Regions from separate parts of the Bradyrhizobium sp. GW821-FHT13H05 genome, predicted to be linked through region 4. Evidence: predicted binding sites of a transcription regulator. Region 4 holds the regulator's gene; each other region holds the start of a gene.
The links. The regulator LexA, encoded in region 4, represses DNA repair genes until DNA is damaged. The targets are predictions, from matches to a motif close to TGTTCNNNNTGTGTTCNG.
Positions count from the first base shown of each region.

Region 1: the regulator LexA is predicted to act here: its motif matches at 2,153-2,170, upstream of AC1RR3_RS05205 (ImuA family protein).
Region 2: the regulator LexA is predicted to act here: its motif matches at 2,514-2,531, upstream of AC1RR3_RS23340 (ribonuclease T2 family protein).
Region 3: the regulator LexA is predicted to act here: its motif matches at 2,764-2,781, upstream of AC1RR3_RS37220 (DNA-processing protein DprA).

Region 1 covers NZ_JBXAPO010000002.1:139,311-143,492, forward strand. Annotated here, with positions in the region: gene AC1RR3_RS05200 (Y-family DNA polymerase) at 1-1,402, opposite strand, end outside; gene AC1RR3_RS05205 (ImuA family protein) at 1,299-2,087, opposite strand; gene AC1RR3_RS05210 (putative DNA modification/repair radical SAM protein) at 2,251-3,486, shown strand; gene AC1RR3_RS05215 (UdgX family uracil-DNA binding protein) at 3,486-4,182, shown strand, end outside.
Region 2 covers NZ_JBXAPO010000008.1:78-4,259, reverse strand. Annotated here, with positions in the region: gene AC1RR3_RS23355 (outer membrane protein) at 1-236, shown strand, start outside; gene AC1RR3_RS23350 (cold-shock protein) at 339-554, opposite strand; gene AC1RR3_RS23345 (23S rRNA (adenine(2030)-N(6))-methyltransferase RlmJ) at 808-1,668, opposite strand; gene AC1RR3_RS23340 (ribonuclease T2 family protein) at 1,764-2,468, opposite strand; gene AC1RR3_RS23335 (hypothetical protein) at 2,587-3,048, opposite strand; gene AC1RR3_RS23330 (hypothetical protein) at 3,231-3,524, shown strand; gene AC1RR3_RS23325 (DUF3617 domain-containing protein) at 3,587-4,114, shown strand.
Region 3 covers NZ_JBXAPO010000023.1:37,630-41,811, reverse strand. Annotated here, with positions in the region: gene AC1RR3_RS37245 (T6SS phospholipase effector Tle1-like catalytic domain-containing protein) at 1-414, opposite strand, end outside; gene AC1RR3_RS37240 (hypothetical protein) at 685-1,044, opposite strand; gene AC1RR3_RS37235 (hypothetical protein) at 1,405-1,689, shown strand; gene AC1RR3_RS37230 (hypothetical protein) at 1,682-1,978, shown strand; gene AC1RR3_RS37225 (DUF1488 family protein) at 2,107-2,385, shown strand; gene AC1RR3_RS37220 (DNA-processing protein DprA) at 2,816-3,703, shown strand; gene AC1RR3_RS37215 (hypothetical protein) at 3,675-4,182, shown strand, end outside.
Region 4 covers NZ_JBXAPO010000010.1:65,894-70,075, forward strand. Annotated here, with positions in the region: gene AC1RR3_RS26575 (GAF domain-containing protein) at 1-852, opposite strand, end outside; gene AC1RR3_RS26580 (hypothetical protein) at 1,110-1,544, opposite strand; gene AC1RR3_RS26585 (hypothetical protein) at 1,741-1,944, opposite strand; gene lexA (transcriptional repressor LexA) at 2,129-2,830, opposite strand; gene AC1RR3_RS26595 (molybdopterin molybdotransferase MoeA) at 3,007-4,182, opposite strand, start outside.

The sequences.
Region 1 (4,182 bases), on a different contig from region 4:
CTTCCACCCGCACCACCGCATGCAGCGCGCGGCGCCAGGTGAATTGATGCGGCGGGCCATCAGGCACGGTCGCGAACGGCACCTTGATCGGCTCCGGTTTCTCAAACAATCGCAACGGGCGTAGCGGCGGCTCGCTCTCGACACGATCAGGCCATTCGGCCTGCATGGCGGCGGCGAGATGATGCTGCGCCGGCGCGGCCAGCACCGCGCATTCAGGGATATGGGTATCCTGCGGCAGGTGCACGACGACGCGCTTGCCGCCGATCCGCGCGGCGATGCGGTCGATCAGCCCGGCGAGCTCGTCATTGTCATGGACATGGGCGTCGAGATCGCGCTGCTCCTGCACCACGATCTCGGTGCGGCTGGCCGACAGGCGCACCATGTCGAAACCGAAGCCGGGATCGAGGGGATCGGCGAGCGCATCGAGCCGCTCGCGGAAGAGCCGGTCGATCACCGCACTTCGCGTCACCGGCCGCCCGGTCTCCACCATGATCGCGCGCACCACGCCGTCGGTGCGGAAGAAGGCGGCCTCCAGCCGCCGGGCGCCCTTGCCATGCTTCTCCATGGAGGCGATCAGCGTGTCCGCAAGCCGCGACAGCGTCATCGCGATCATGGTGTCGGTCGCGATCGGCTCGGCGAAACGCTTCTCTACGATGTAGTCGGGCAGCGGCTTGCGCGGATTGATCGGCGCATCGCCCTGCCCCAGCGCATGCGCGAGCAGCGTGGAGAACCGCGCGCCGAACCGCGCCGTGATCTCGCCCGGCGCGCGCGAGGCGACATCGCCGATGGTTTTCAGGCCCGCACGGCGCAAACCGGTGGTGATGGCCTTGCCGGCACCGAGCGCGGACACCGGAAACCGGTCGATCGCCGCGGCTTCCCCGCCATCGGCAACGATGGTCCCGGACGTCTGCCGCGTCAGCGTACGCGCGCAGACCGAGGTGCCGGCAATCGCCGCGCTGACGGCAAAACCCTGCCGGCCGAGCGCACGGACCAGCGTCTGCAACAGCGCCGCCTCGCCGCCGAACAGATGCGCGCAGCCGGTGATGTCGAGGAACAGCCCGTGCGGCGGATCGAGCGCCACCAGCGGCGTGAAACGGTCGCACCAGTCGGCGATGTCGCTGAGCGTCTTGGCATCGGCCACGACATCGGCGTCAAACACTTTCAAGTCCGGACACATCGCCCGCGCATTAGCCAGGGGCTGACCGATATGCAGGCCCAAACGCGACGCCGCATCGTCGAGCGCGTGGATCACCAGCGCATTGTTGTCCTTGATGACGACGATGCTGGGCTCATTAGCCCTACCCAACCCGGCGTTGTTGAAGAAACGCTGGATCCGGTCGATGGGCAGGCGCGGCAGCCACAGGCTGAGGATACGCCGACGGTTCACTGAACTGGCACTCATCACATTTCCATTCCATGATCCACCGGCCGCACGGGCCATGACGATTGCGCAACAGCTCGGCATCGAAGCGCGGCGCACCCCAGCCACTCCATGCTGATCCCGGCGGCGAATGCGCCGCGCGCAGCATCCATCGTGTCTCCGCGGTCGACGGCAGCGGCTGCGCCGCCATGCGCAGCATCAGGCCGGTGACGCCGGAGCCTTGCGCGGCGAGCGTCAGCTTGCGGCTCGCCACCAGATCGAACTGTCTGGTCTCGCCCCAGAGCTCGAGCACGACGGCCCCGAGCGCATCGCAGGCGAGCGCGTCGGCCGAGCTGCGCAGCGCGCTCTCGACATCGGCGGCGCGCACCATCACCACGCGGCGCGGATCGAGGCCGAGCTCGACGAGCCCGCTCATCGACAGCGCGCCGGTTTCCAGTTCCGAAAAATCCTGCCGCACCCACAGCAGCGGCCGGCGCGCCGATACGCGCCCCGCGAGACCCATGACGAAACCCGTCGCGGCCGTCCCCTGCCGCCCCTCGCAAAACACCTCATGGATCACCGCGCGCGCGAGCCCGCCCTTCAGCGCGTTGTCGACCTCGCGATGGCCCAGCGCGACGCGATCGTGCTGATGCACGACCTCCGCCGTCTCGATGCGCTCGATCTGGCCGCGCAGGGTCGCAAGCGCGCTGATCCGTGCGCCGCTCATGCTCGCCGCTCCTTCAGGGGTGATTGCCGAGGTTCTCAAAAATAAGAACCTGCGGCTGGCTCATTTGTTCATGATATGTTCTAATATAAAGCTAACGGGATCGGGTGAGTCAATCGAATTGGTGCTCATCCGGATTCATGAGCTGAATCAAATGGATTCTGGGATGGATGTACAACGCAAGCTGGAGATTCTGGCGGATGCCGCCAAATACGACGCGTCGTGCGCCTCCAGCGGCACCGAGAAGCGGGATTCCAGCGACGGCAAGGGCATGGGTTCGACCGCGCCGGGCATGGGCATCTGCCACTCCTACGCGCCGGACGGACGCTGCATCTCGCTGCTCAAGGTGCTGCTGACCAATGCCTGCAATTACGACTGCCTCTACTGCGTCAACCGCGCTTCCTCGAACGTGCCGCGCGCCCGCTTCACCGTGGACGAGGTGGTCAAGCTCACGCTCGACTTCTACCGGCGCAATTACATCGAGGGGCTGTTTCTCTCCTCCGGCATCATCCGCAGCCCCGACTACACCATGGAACAGGTGGTCAGCGTCGCGCGAAAGCTGCGCGAGGAGCATCACTTCCGCGGCTACATCCATCTCAAGACCATTCCCGAGGCCGACGACGCGTTGATCGCGGAAGCCGGCAAATATGCCGACCGCCTCTCCATCAACATCGAGATGCCGGACGAGACGAGCCTGCAGCAATTCGCACCGGAGAAAGACGTGCGCGCGATCCGCCGCACCATGGGCCGGCTGCGGCTGAAGCTGGACGAGGCCGAGGAAGACCGTACAACGAAGACGAAGGCAAGGCCGCAGCGCTTCGCACCAGCAGGACAAAGCACGCAGATGATCGTCGGCGCCGATGCGGCCAACGATCACACCATCCTGCACACCAGCGCCAATCTTTACGGCTCCTACAGGCTGCGGCGCGTCTATTACTCCGCCTTCAGCCCAATCCCCGATGCCAGCCGCGCACTTCCTCTGCGCGCGCCGCCGCTGCTGCGTGAGCACCGGCTCTACCAGGCTGACTGGCTGATGCGGTTCTACGGTTTTGACGTTGCGGAGATCGTCGACGACAGCGCGATGTTGCCGCTCGACATCGATCCAAAGCTCGCCTGGGCGCTGCGTCACCGCGACCGTTTTCCGCTCGACGTCAATCGCGCCAGCCGCGAGGAATTGTTGCGTGTGCCGGGCTTCGGCACCAAGGCGGTCGAACGCATCATTGCGACGCGGCGCACCACGACGATCCGCCTCTGCGATCTGGCGCGGCTGCACGTGCCCCGCAACAAGGCACTGCCGTTCATCGTCCTCAGCGACCACCGGCCCGCCCCGCATCGTCTCGATGCCGCCGGGCTCATCGAACGGTTCAAGCCGAAGGCAACACAATTGGGGTTTGGATTCTGATGCAGTACATCACTCTCGACACCGAGACCGATTTCGACGGCTGGCGCAAAGCCGCACGCAGCCTCGTGCTTCATCATGTGCAGCCCACCGATGTCACCTGGACCGTGCAAGGCGGCGAAGCGGAGTTGTTCGCACCGCCCGCGCCGTCTTCAATTCTCGAGGTGAACGAGGGCACGTTCAACGTATCAGGCAAATTCGTCGACCTCGCCCAGGCCGCGATCCTGCACCGCGATGTCGAGCGTTTTGCGATCCTTTATCGCCTGCTGTTCCGGCTGAAGGACAATCACGACCTCATCGAGGTCGCGACCGATCCTGATGTTGCGCAGGTCACGGCAATGGCGCGAGCGGTCCATCGCGACGAGCACAAGATGCACGCCTTCGTACGTTTCCGCGAGATCGGCCGCGAGCGCGCCGCGCATTACGTCGCCTGGTTCGAGCCGGAGCACCACATCGTGGAGCTCGCCGCGCCGTTCTTCGCCAAACGCTTTGCCGACATGCCCTGGTCGATCCTGACGCCGGACCTCTGCGCGCATTGGGATGGCCACGCGCTCACGTTCACGCCGGGCGTGAGCAAGAGCGAGGCGCCGGGCGAAGACCGGCTGGAGGAAACCTGGCGGCGCTACTATGCCAGCATCTTCAATCCGGCCCGCTTGAAAGTGAAGGCGATGCAGACGGAGATGCCGAAGAAATACTGGA
Region 2 (4,182 bases), on a different contig from region 4:
GCACCGCGGGTCTCGCCTTTGGCGAGCTGCGTGCGCAGACCTTCGGCTGGACGGAGTCGCACACCAGCGCCGGCTGGACCATCGGTGCCGGTGCGGAAGTGGGCTTCGCGCCGAACTGGAGTGCCAAGCTCGAATACCTCTACATCGATCTGTCGACGAGTCAGTTCGGAATTACGGGCGTGTCAAACGGCTATAGCGCCAGCGTTGTGCGCGCAGGCGTGAACTATCACTTCTGATAGCTGAAGAAGAAAAGACCGGACAACAACCTCCCGGCCGCTCGCGGCCGGGACTTTTTTGCGCCAGGTGTTCTTCGCGCGAAGTGTTCGCTTGAAAACGCGCTAGGAGAGGATGACTAAATTGACCGCTTTCGGTCCCTTCCCCTTCTTGTCCGGCTCGACTTCAAAAGTAATGCGCTGTCCTTCGGCAAGGTCCTTCAGTCCCGCCCGCTCCACAGCAGTAATGTGCACGAAAACATCGCGACCACCGTCATCCGGTTTGATGAAGCCGTAGCCGCGCTCGCCGTTGAAAAACTTGACCGTTCCCGTCATGGCCATCGGGAAACTCCCCCTCATTGCTCCTCCGTCGCGACGCAGACTCACGTCACGACATGACCGGGCCTTACGAAGCCCGGGAGAGCTGGCCATCCTTGGGCGGGCCTCATCGGCCCGGTTGGATCTTTCTTAGGCCTTCACTCCGCCGCAACCATTCGCGGAAGCGGAACGTAAAGCCAGTCACGGAAACAGCATAATACGGTTCTTTGCAGATTGACTACCGCTACTGCATATTTTTCCCAAGAATGCCGGAGTGTTACGGCTTTGGGATCTCTAATCGGAATCTGGCAGCGCCGCCCTGGCCGAGCGGCATTTCCAGCTCTGGCAGGATCGTCTTGAGTTCGCCCTGCAGCGTGTAGGGCGGATTGACGACCAGGAGACCGGTGGAGGTGAGAGCTGCGCCGTCGAGTTGCGGCGCGACGCTGAATTCGAGGCGCAGGCATTTTCCCGGCGGCTTTGCTGCGGCTGCGAGACGCGCCACAAGCTGCGCCAGCGTATCGGTGGCGCGCCGGCTCTTGGCCGGGTACCAGATTACATAGATACCGGTGGGCCATTTCGCGAAGGCTGCCGAGAAGGCCTCGCCCAGCTTTTCGAACTCGTCTTTTGCCTCGAAGGGCGGATCGATCAGCACAAGCCCGCGCCGCTCCTTCGGCGGCACGAAGGCCGGCAGCGCCATCCAGCCGTCGAGATCGACCACGCGGGCCTGTTCGTCGTGGCGCAGCACATTGATCAGCGCTTTCCGCGCCTTTGGCTCGAGCTCGCAGGCGACGAGGCGATCCTGCGGCCGCATCAGCCCGCGCGCGATCAGTGGCGAACCCGGATAGGCCTTGAGCTCCCCCTTTGGATTGAAGGCGCGGACGATGTCGAGATAGGGCTTTGTCAGCGCGACGGTGTCGTTCGACAGGCGCGCCTGCATCAGCCGTGCGATGCCGGTCAGCCACTCGCCGCTGCGGCGCGCCTCATCGCTTTCGAGATCATAGAGCCCGGCGCCGGCATGGGTGTCGATGATGCGGAACGCCCCCGGCTTGTCCTGGAGGTAAGTGATGATGCGGGCGAGCACGATGTGCTTGATGACATCGGCGAAGTTGCCGGCGTGGAAGGCGTGGCGGTAGTTCATGGTGGAGAGTTACGACATCGCGCGATGAAAGTAACTCCCGTCATGCCGGGCTCGCGCTTCCGCGCGCCCCGGAATGACGATCGGAGAGCTTGGCCTCAACCACCCCTGATCGGCGGCATCGTCACCTGGTCGCGGCGGCAGGCGCGGCGGTCGGTTTCCTCGCAGGCGCGGAATTGCAGGTCCTTGCTGAGGCAGATGCGAACCTCGGAGAGCCGTGTCCGGTTGCAGGTGACCGAGACGGCGGCATTGCTGAGGCCCGGATTGGCCTTGATGAAGGCCTCTTCGACGTCTGCCGGCGCCACGGTCTTGGCCTGCGACAGGTCGAGATATTCGGTCGGAATCTTGATTGCGGCGCGGGCTTTCCGGATCGTCTCGAAATAATTGCGGTCGGTCAGCCCGGAGCAGGTGCCGTGCTTGTCCCACTCGTTGAAGATCAGGCCCGGCGCCGGCATCAAATCCAGCATGGACGAGACGATGTTGCGATTCAGCCGCGGCGACGGCCGCTGGCAATATTCCGGAAAACCGCTCTCATATTGCGGCCACAGCCCATGCACGACGAAAGCGTAGGGCCGTCCGCTGCACTGGATCTGGGAGCGGCCGCCGCGTTCGGCCGCCTCCTCGCAGAACGAGGGCGACCACGACAGCGACAGCACATAGAAATCGAATTCACCGGGGGCGTTCTGGCGCCTGTCCTGGGCCTGCGCGCCACCTGCCAGCGCCACGAGGCCGGCGGCAAGGGGCAAGGCGAGGGTCAGCGAGATCAACAGGCGGGAGAACGAATGCAATCTGGAATGAAACATGGCGACGCCCCTCAACTAGACTGTGTATCGAGCCTAGCAGGCGATGAGAACATTTCAAGAACAAATTTCAAGCGGCCACCGCCCGGCTCCCGAACGGACCGAATCAGGGCTTCCTGACTTACTGCCTGGCGGCGCGGCAGGCCGGATTATAGGCCCAGTCGCGGTCGAGCCCGACCACGCACCATTCGACACCATTGCCGTAGCCGGCAAAACCGCCATCCTCGATGATCGAGAAATGCACCTTGCGCATCTTGCCGTCGGTCAGCATGGCCTCACCGGTGCAATAGCGGCGCGGAATGTTGTCGGACTGCCAGGGCCGGAACGCGACCTCGCGAACGGCAGCGAAGCCCGTGATCTTCAACGAGGAATTCCAGAACGAGCTTTCCTTTTCCCAGAACTGGGTGGCGATCGTCGGCAGTGCCTTGTCACAATCGGCGACGGCGCCGTCATAGCGCGGCCCGCTCAGCCAGAAGTTCATCTCGAGCGGATTGGCGGCCCTGGCCTCACCGAGCGACAGCGCCCCGAACATGAGGCCGAGCACGGCGGCAAAGCGGAACGATTTCAGAGAAGGGGCGCGCATGGGTAATCCAGACAGCTGGTCTTGCGAAGGTTGGACGGTGCCGCGAAGGCCGGGGGAGGTCAAGTGCAACGCGGCAACACTTCGCCAGGAGTTGACCATAACGCCGCAGCCAACTGGGCTTCAGTTCTTTTCACTTCCGTCCCGGCACCGTAAACTGGTCCCAACCAATTGGAGTGACGGGAATGCGAATCATTGCGGCCGCGGGCGTTCTTGCCCTGGGTATCATGGCGAGCCAGCCGGCGCGCGCCGATCTGCTTCCTGTGCCTCCGTTCAAGGGCAACGACACCGGCGGCATCATCGCCTATTCGATGGCGACCCAGACCGATGCACGGCAGGTCGCGGTCGATCACTGCGCGCGCTACGGCAAGGTCGCCAAATTCCTCGCGATACAAGCCTATGAGGGCGGCTACATCTCGTTCTCATGTCGCTGGGTGCCCTATGGCGCCGCCGACCAGCCGATCCGCACGCTGTACTGAGGCGCTTCAAGTCCAAAGGCGTTTTGCGTAACGCCGCAATCTCTCAGCCGGGAGCTTCCCACATGACGCGCAAACTCGCTTTGCTCGGCTCGGCCCTTGTTGTGTTGTCGGCAGGCGTGGCCTGTGCCGACGATCTGCCGGTGCGCAAGGCCGGCCTGTGGGAATTGAAGATGGTCAGGAGCGGCTCGGCGATGCCGGAAATGACCATGCAGCACTGCACCGACGAGACCGTCGACAAGGAGATGAACAACAACGTCTCCCCGATGGCCAAGCAGATCTGCGCCAAGCAGGACATCAGGAAGACCGCGACCGGCTATGTCAGCGATTCCGAGTGCAGCGTTGCCGGCATCAGCACGACCTCGCACGCCGAGATATCAGGCGATTTCAACTCGGCCTATACGGTGAAGACCTCGTCGCACGCGCAAGGCGGTGCTGCCGGCGCTGCGGGGCGCGACACCACCATGACCCTCGAAGCGAAATGGCTCGGCGCCTGCAAGCCGGACCAGAAGCCCGGCGACATCGTGATGCCCGGCGGCTTCAAGATGAACGTGCGCGACGTCGACAAGCTGAAGGCGCTGCTGCCGAAGTAGAGTGAGATCGTAGTTCGTAGCCCGGATGGAGCGCAGCGAAATCCGGGGCCTTCGGTCGCGATGGAAGA
Region 3 (4,182 bases), on a different contig from region 4:
TCCGGCGAGGTTCACCTGCTCCGGCGAGATCAAACCGATTTTGTGGATCAGCGCCGCCAGCACGCGCACCGTGTAGGCGCCGCGCGAGAAGCCGAACAGATAGATCTTGTCACCGTGCGCGTAATGCTCGACCAGGAAGCAATAGGCCGACAGCACGTTGTCATCGAGCCCGTAGCCGGTGGCGAGCCCCAGCACCAGATTGATATTGGCCTTCCAGCGATGCCACGTCGTCGGCTCCGTCACCGTGCCGACGCCGGGATCGTAGAACACCATCTGCCGCGGCGACGTTTTGTCCGTCTTGCGCAGGCAGCGATACAGCTTCAGGACGTTGGAGATGTTTTCCGAGATCTCGTTGCCGGTGCCGTCACAGCAGATGACGAGGTTTTTCGGATCGGATTTGTGATCGTGCTCCACAGGTCAGCCCCTCCCGGTGATACTACCGGAGCGAGTATAGCCGAAAAGCGCGACGGGGAAGAGACGATGGTGGTTGCCGCGACGGAGGTGCGCTCCCTCGCCCCGCTTGCGGGGGCGCGACGAGCTTCGCTCGCGCTGGGAGCGTTGGGGTGAGGGGTGCTTCCACAATCACGGTGAGAGTTGGACTCGCGGAGAGTCCCCCTCACCCGGAATTTGCTCTCGCAAATTCCGGCCTCTCCCCGCAGGCGGGGAGAGGCGAAGAACCGCCGCCTACTTCTTCTTGCCCGGGCCGAAATCCGGTTGCCACGCCGCGTCCTTGCGGTTCGGCGCTGCGGCGATGACCTTGGCCTTTTCCTTCTTCGGCTTCTTGGTTTCGCGATTGCCCTTTTGCTGTCCCTTGGCCATGGCGTCGGTCTCCTCTTGAGATTTGTGTGGGGGTTTGAGTTCGTCCAGTTCGTCCGATTGCAGCACGCGTCCGCGCGGCGTGCAGACGCGCACGTCCATGTAGCCTTCGCGCAGCAGCTTTCGCGCCAGCCGCAGCGCCACGGTCGCGCTGCCGCGGCCGACATTGGCGCAGCCATATTCGGCGGTCGCCCAGACGAGATAAGCCACGCGCGCTGCCCTAGCCATTGAGGACCGCCGCGGCACACACGAGAAGCAGAAGGCACAGCGCGATGTCGGCCTGTGGCAAGATCTGTGGCAAGATCCATTCCGAGGCGCGAAAACGCGGCATCGCATACTCCTGCCGGAGCATGAGGACATCATGCCCGAACGACGAGTCTGTCGGCGGGAGCGCAAATGACCCTCAGTCACCGGTCGAAATGCCGTAGCGAAAGTTGCGGTGATGGCAAGGACCGTACGCCTGCCTCGGAGCAATAGCGAGGACTAAAGCGCCGCGGCGACGATAGTGCTGGCTATTGCGGGGCAGGAAGCGCATGCTCGCCACAGCTGGCGTCGGTTGGGGCCCCTTGCGCAGGAAGGCAGGCAGACATGACCATCCGCTCGCGGCGAGAAACCGTCACGTTCAAGCATCCATTCCGCATCCACGGCATCGAGCGATTGCTGCCGGCGGGCGGCTATGAGGTCGTCACCGACGAGGAGATGATCGAGGGCCTGTCATTCCCGTGCTGGCGCCGTGTCGCCACCATGATCACGGTGCCCGCCGAAGGCGCGGGCGGCGGCGTGACGGAAATGCTGTCGATCGGCTCCGTCGATCTCGCGACCGCGCAGGCCGCGGATGCGCAGGCCGCGCCTGCGAGCCTCGCCCATGACTGACATTCCCGTTGATCTCGACAGGCACCGCGGCATGGCGGCGCAGAAGGCGACTGATTTGCGCCGCGCGCTGGCCGAGGTCGAAAACAATGTCAGGGAGCTGCGCGAGCGCGAGGCCGATCTCGAGAACCGTTTGATGACGGTGCCCGCGACCTCGTGGGCCGAGGCCGCGGTGAAGGCGCGCTACCTGCTCAACCTCTATGCCGCCAGCCTGTCCACCGAGGACACGCGCCACCGCGCGCTGGTGACGGCGCTGTTCGACGATTTCGCCAGGCTCTCGGGGGAGAGCTGAGGCGATCTCGGCCGCTCGCGTCCCGCCACGCGCAGGCCGCGGTCGGCACGCGGGCGGCCGGCCACGGCCGGTGAGGGCTCTCTCCACACGGGGAGTGTTTAACAATGCAATCGCGTAGGGAGTAAGCCATGACGCTGACCAGCAGCCGCTTCGTCGGCTACGAACAGGACCGGGGCATCGTCCAGTTCCTGATGCAGGACGGATCGAAGGAGATCGCCTGCGCGATCTCGACCTCCGCGATGGACTATCTCGAGCGCGGCCCGCAGACGCGGCCCGAGCAGCGCGAAGCCCAGTTCACCCGCCTGCGCGACCGCATCGAAGCCCGCGCCGCGAGCAAATATCGCGCGACGGAGTTCGAGGGCACCCCGCCGGGGATCGTGCTGCGGAGCATTGATTTTCGGGGGTAGGGGGCACCCAAGAACCTCTCGGAGGTGTTGTCGTCAAGCTCGCCGTCGTGCGTGAACTCAGCAGATCGATGTAGGCCTTCGATCTGTGCCGCGTGGTCAATTCCGGGACGTCTCGGCAGCATAGAAGACCATTTGCCGCGATTACGCCCTGGCGTTGCCGTGCAGTTATGGCAGATGACGAGTTTTTGGTTCGGTCTTGTGGTCTTGCTGCGCGGTACGCCCTCCCAGCGATGCGACCGGAGCGAGTACAGCAACTTAGTTGGTAGCGACCGCGCTAGGTGTGGGGTTAGCATCGACGCCAGCCTACGAAATAGTGGATCGTTTATTTGACTCGGGACTTGTTCGCCCAATCTATGAGATAGATGCATAATAACGATTTGTTCTTAGTTTGTTCTTATGATAGCTAGCTGCGGAGAACAGGAATAACCCTATGGAACTTGATCTCGGTTCACCAACGGAGCGCAAGCTTGGCATCTCGCCTCAAGAAGAGATGGGAGCTTATGAAGCGCTATGGGATGAAGCGGGAGCAACGTTCAAAACTATATCGGAAAAGCTGAATAAGCGTCCGAACACCGTTCCGTCAGACCTTGTCGAGCCGCAACGGGTGGACCTATACGGCGAAGCGGTTCGAGATGTTCTCGCGAAAGCGAAGGTCCAGCATGTTGGCATTCGAGTCTTAGGTGCGGGCGAGTATCCATCTGGCTTACGTGATGCAGAGTATCCTGTCGCTGTACTCTACTATCGAGGTTGGTGGGACTTAGTTAATTCCCGTTGCGTGGCTGTCGTGGGGACGCGCGCTCCGAGCGAGGATGGTCTCAAGCGAACCCGTGCGCTAGTCCGAAATCTTGTGAATGACGATTTCACGATCGTTTCTGGCCTCGCGAAGGGAGTTGATCGCGTCGCGCACGAGACTGCGATGGCCGCGGGCGGTCGAACGATTGCTGTGTTAGGGACCCCCATCAGCCATGCGTATCCAGCTGAAAATCGCGAACTACAGGAAAACATCGCCAGAGACTTTTTAATAATATCGCAGGTGCCAATTAAGCGTTGGCAAAATCAGGGGCCCAAGCAGAACAGGATTTTCTTCCCTGAACGGAACATAACGATGTCCGCGTTGACCGAGGCCACGATCATTGTAGAGGCGGGAGAGACTTCCGGAACGCTTGTACAAGCGCGCCATGCTTTGAAGCAGAAGCGGAAGCTCTTCATTCTGGATAGTTGTTTCAATAATCCGGACATCACTTGGCCGCATCGATTTGCGGAAGAGGGGGCCATCCGAGTGCGCACTTATGACGACATCTCAAAGCACCTTTCCTAGCCGGCTTACCCAGATTGACGATTTGACTCGGCCACACCACCATTACCTTGGTGCGGGGGACCAATGTCTATTTCTCGGCGAGTACACTGCCAGGAAGGGATTTAGCTTTAGCGCGACGAACCAGGTCATTCTCAATTTCAAGAAGTCGGTAGATCGTCGCGGCCGGGCTGAGTGGCAACATAAAGAGCGCGCGATACGCGAAGTGGGGCAAGCGTTTGCAAATGCAATTGCGGCGCACTGGCTGACTAGCACCACGCTAGTACCAATACCTCCCTCGAAACAGAAGGATGACCCACTCTACGACGACCGTATGCTAAGAATGCTGCAGGCGATCCCCGCAGCACAACCATTGGACATTCGCGAACTTCTGACACAGCGGCATACTATGGAAGCCGCGCATGACGCTGACGTTCGTCCGGGGCCCGATGAGATAGCGCAATGTTACCAGATCGATGGCAGCCTGTGTCAGTCAATTCCCA
Region 4 (4,182 bases):
GGCGCCGGCGACCGAAGCGTCATGCGCGAGATCGTCATTGAGCGCGGGCATGCCGGTGGCCCAGGCGCCGCCGATACTGCCGTTGCCCTTGGCGACCGTCTTGTTCGCGTAGAGCGCGGCGAGGTCCGTCTGCGCGCTGCAATCACCGGCGCGATAGACCAGTGCTGAACGGGTCTCGTTCGGGACCCAGATCTCGAAGCGCCGCGCGATGGGCGTTGCCTGCGCCGAGAGGAAGGTCAGCACCCAGGTCCGCTCGGTGCCGGTCTGGTAGGGAATGCCGACGCCGAGATTGATTCCGACCTCGGCGGCCTCTTCCCAGCGCAGGAAACTCTTGGCGTTGTGCAGATCCCTGATGATCAGCGGCAGGCCCGCCTTCCAGGTGCGGCCGGGCAGGCCGAAGCCGCGGGGAAATTTGGTGTGGCGGGAGTTGAACTCGAACATGTCGGCGGTGCCATAGTAGCCGTCGACGAGCCCCATCTCGTGGGAGGTATCGGGATCGTTGTGCCAGAGCTCGATCGCGCCGACATGCGCCTCGTCGTCGCCGCAGAACAGCACCATCACGGCTTGCAGGAATTCACCTGAAAAGACCGGCACCGCGACGCCGCAGGTGAGGCCGGCCGCAAGCGCCTGGTCGGTCCGCTTGAAATAGGAGTTGGCGAATTTGGTGAGGATCACGGGATGGCCAGAGGCCCAGGCCTTGCCGGGAAGGCCATCGTCATATCCGAAGTGCAGGCTCTCGCTCACGGCCTTGAACGCGGACAGCCCTTCGCCATAGAGGCCACCGCCGAATTCCAGCCGCATGCGCGTGCGGTCAGGCACCCAGAGTTCAACGACGCGAATGAAGGTTTTCATCGAACGTGCCCGCCGCCTCAAGCCCAAGACAATAGTCCAGACAATAGCCAAGACACCTGCCGGGGCAGCATCGGCCATTTGCTTGCGGAACGGACGTTCAAAATTCAGGCAGGGCCGCGCAAACTTCGTGCGCCGGGGAGGTGCGGGGCTAATCCTGGCGGGTTGGATTCTCGGGGCGCAAACCACACCATCTCGCCGGCCACGGCCGGCGATGGCGACTTCAGTCCTGGTCCCGACCTGTAGCCGGGGGCGCTACGTCAGCCGATCGGCAGGCGTCGGATCGTCGGCCGGCTGTCGGCAATGATCTCAGGCTTCTGCTCGCGCTCGCCGAGCGGCTGGGTGACCGGCAATTGCAGCACGGTTGCGCGCTGACCTTCGACGAGCTGGGTCACCAGCACGTATTTGCCGTCGGGGAATTCGATCGCGTCGTGATGACGATCGGGAATGTGCGGATCGATCTTGCCGAACTTGCCGACGCGCGAATTGATCGTGCGCGTCCAGATCCAGCGATTGTCGTAACGGACGTTGTCGGCGAAAGCGAGCTCCGTTCCCGGCAGCAGACACACCGCGACGGACATGTCGGCTTCGGAGGCGAAGCCGCGCGTCGAGGTGCCGCGGAAGGTTGTCGTGACGATCGTCTCGCCGACTTCTGCGGGGCGCGTCGCGACGGCGTGCAGGCTGTAGTCACACATCGGGTGCTCCTCATTCGAAGATAGCAACCCGCGCCTCTGGTTTGGAGGCGCAGGCCTCTATCAGAGTGGAAGCCTGCAAGCGTCTGCTTGGTTGTGGGCAAATCTGCGGCTTGGGTCCGCAGGCTGCCATCACAATATCTTTTTCAGATGCACTGGGAACAAAGTCCGCTCCCGTGCATTTTGGCGTGCGTCTCCCTCAGCGACCAGCAGGCGCCGACCAGCCGGAATACTGCCAGGCCGGTTGCGAAGGCTGCGCAACGGCGTTGCGGGCATTGCGGAATTGCTCGGTCGTCGTCGTCGGCGTTGCCTTGCGGGCATGGTGCGACGATGCGGCGAAGGCTTGCGACGCCGATGCTGCGATCAGCGCCATCGTGACTGTGCTCAGGACGATCTTGCGCATGGTTGTCTCCTCGGTTTCTGAGAGGCCTTGCGAAGCGAAGTGCTTCGTGCGGCGTGCCGAGGATCTAGCGCTGGAGAGGTGGCCGGATAATCTGTGCAAAACCAGAAAGACTATCCAGCCGGAGCGGACAATCGTCCGCTCCAATTGCTCAGGCGCGGTCGTCAACCGACGCCGCGCGGACGGTTCAGTACTTCCGGTAAAGCCCGATCAGCTTGCCCTGAATCTTCACCCGGTTGGGCGGCAGGATGCGGACTTCATAGGCGGCGTTGGCGGGCTCCAGCGCGATCGAGGCGCCGCGGCGGCGGAAGCGCTTCAGCGTCGCCTCCTCGTCGTCGATCAGCGCCACCACGATGTCGCCGGTGTCGGCGCTCTCGTTGCGCTGGATCAGCGCCATGTCGCCGTCGAGGATACCGGCCTCGACCATGGAATCGCCGCGCACTTCGAGCGCGTAATGCTCGCCCGAGCCGAGCATGTCGGGCGGGACGCTGATGGTGTGGCTCCGGGTCTGCAACGCCTCGATCGGCGTGCCGGCCGCGATCCGGCCCATGACGGGCACCGCGACGGGACGCTCGCCCTCGTCAGCGGGCGGGCTGGACGTCGTACGCACCTTGCCAAGATTGCCCTCGATGACGCTTGGCGTGAAGCCGCGGCGGCTGCCGGCGGCAGCCTGAAGCTCAGGCAGCTTGATCACCTCGATCGCGCGGGCGCGGTTGGGCAGGCGCCGGATGAAGCCGCGCTCCTCGAGCGCGGTGATCAGGCGATGGATGCCCGATTTCGAGCGCAGGTCGAGCGCGTCCTTCATCTCGTCGAAGGAGGGCGGCACGCCGCTTTCCTTCAGCCGTTCGCTGATGAACCGCAGGAGCTCGTATTGTTTGCGCGTTAACATCTCGACCAAAATCCCCCGGTTGATGTCGTTCGATTCCGAGACGCTGAACTCGGCGATAAGCCGCTACATCCTCGAAACAAATCATGAACGGACACTATATGTTCGATACATGTTCCGCAACTGCTTAATTTACCGTGAACGCGACAAAGTTCGCGGAACGCGTGCGAACGAAGCGTTCAGACCGGCAGTCGCAACACCTCGCAAGGCGTACCGGCCTCGGCCTTCGGCGCGAATGGCGCGCGCACGAGAAGTGCCTGTGCCGCAGCGAGATTCGCAAGCAGCGAGGAATCCTGGTGATTGACCGGAAGGGCGATGAGCGTGCCGTCATCGCGCATGTCGAGGCGCGCGCGCAGATAGTCTTCGCGCTGGTCGTTGGCGCCGACGTCACGGCCGAGCACCGCGCGTTCACGGCGGTGATGAATCACCTGCTGGCCCGACAGCGCGCGAATCAACGGCACCATGAACAGGAAACCGCAAACGTAGGATGACACGGGATTGCCAGGCAGGCCGATCACGCGCATCGCCCCGAGCCGGCCGTTCATCATTGGCTTGCCCGGCCGCATCGCGATCTTCCAGAACGCCATCGAGATACCTTCGCCCCGGAGCGCCTGCTGGACCAGGTCGTGGTCGCCGACCGAGGCACCGCCGGTCGTGATCAGGATGTCGGCACCGCTCTCGCGGGCCTGGCGGATGCCGGCGGTGGTGGCCTCCAGCGTATCGGCAGCGACGCCGAGATCGACGGTCTCGGCGCCCTCGCTGCGGGCGAGCGCGTGCAGGGCATAGCCGTTGGAATAGACGATCTGGCCGGGGCCGGGCGTGGTGCCCGGCATTACCAGCTCATCGCCGGTGGCGAGGATCGCGACCTTCGGACGGCGGCGGACGGGCAAAAGCGGGTGGTTCATTCCGGCGGCGAGCGCCAGGTCGCGCTCGGTGAGCCTGATACCCTTGCGCAGCAGCACGTCGCCTTCCGAGAAGTCGACGCCCGCGGGGCGGATGTGCCGCCCCGTTACGGCCGCTTCCTTGATCGTGATGCGCTTGCCCTCGGCGACCGTGTCCTCCTGGATCACGACCGCATCCGCGCCTGAGGGAACGACGCCGCCGGTGAAGATCCGCACCGCTTCGCCGGCGCCGACCGAGCCCGCAAACGGCCGGCCCGCGGCGACCTCGCCGATCACGGTGAGTTGCGCGTCGATCTTCGCCGCATCGCTCGCCCGCACCGCGTAGCCATCCATCGCCGACATCGCCTCGGGCGGCTGCGTGCGCCGCGCTGCGACATCGCGCGCGAGTACGCGATGGAAGGCGTTGTCGAGGGCAACCGCTTCTTCAGCCAGCGGCTCTGCGCCGGAAAGCAC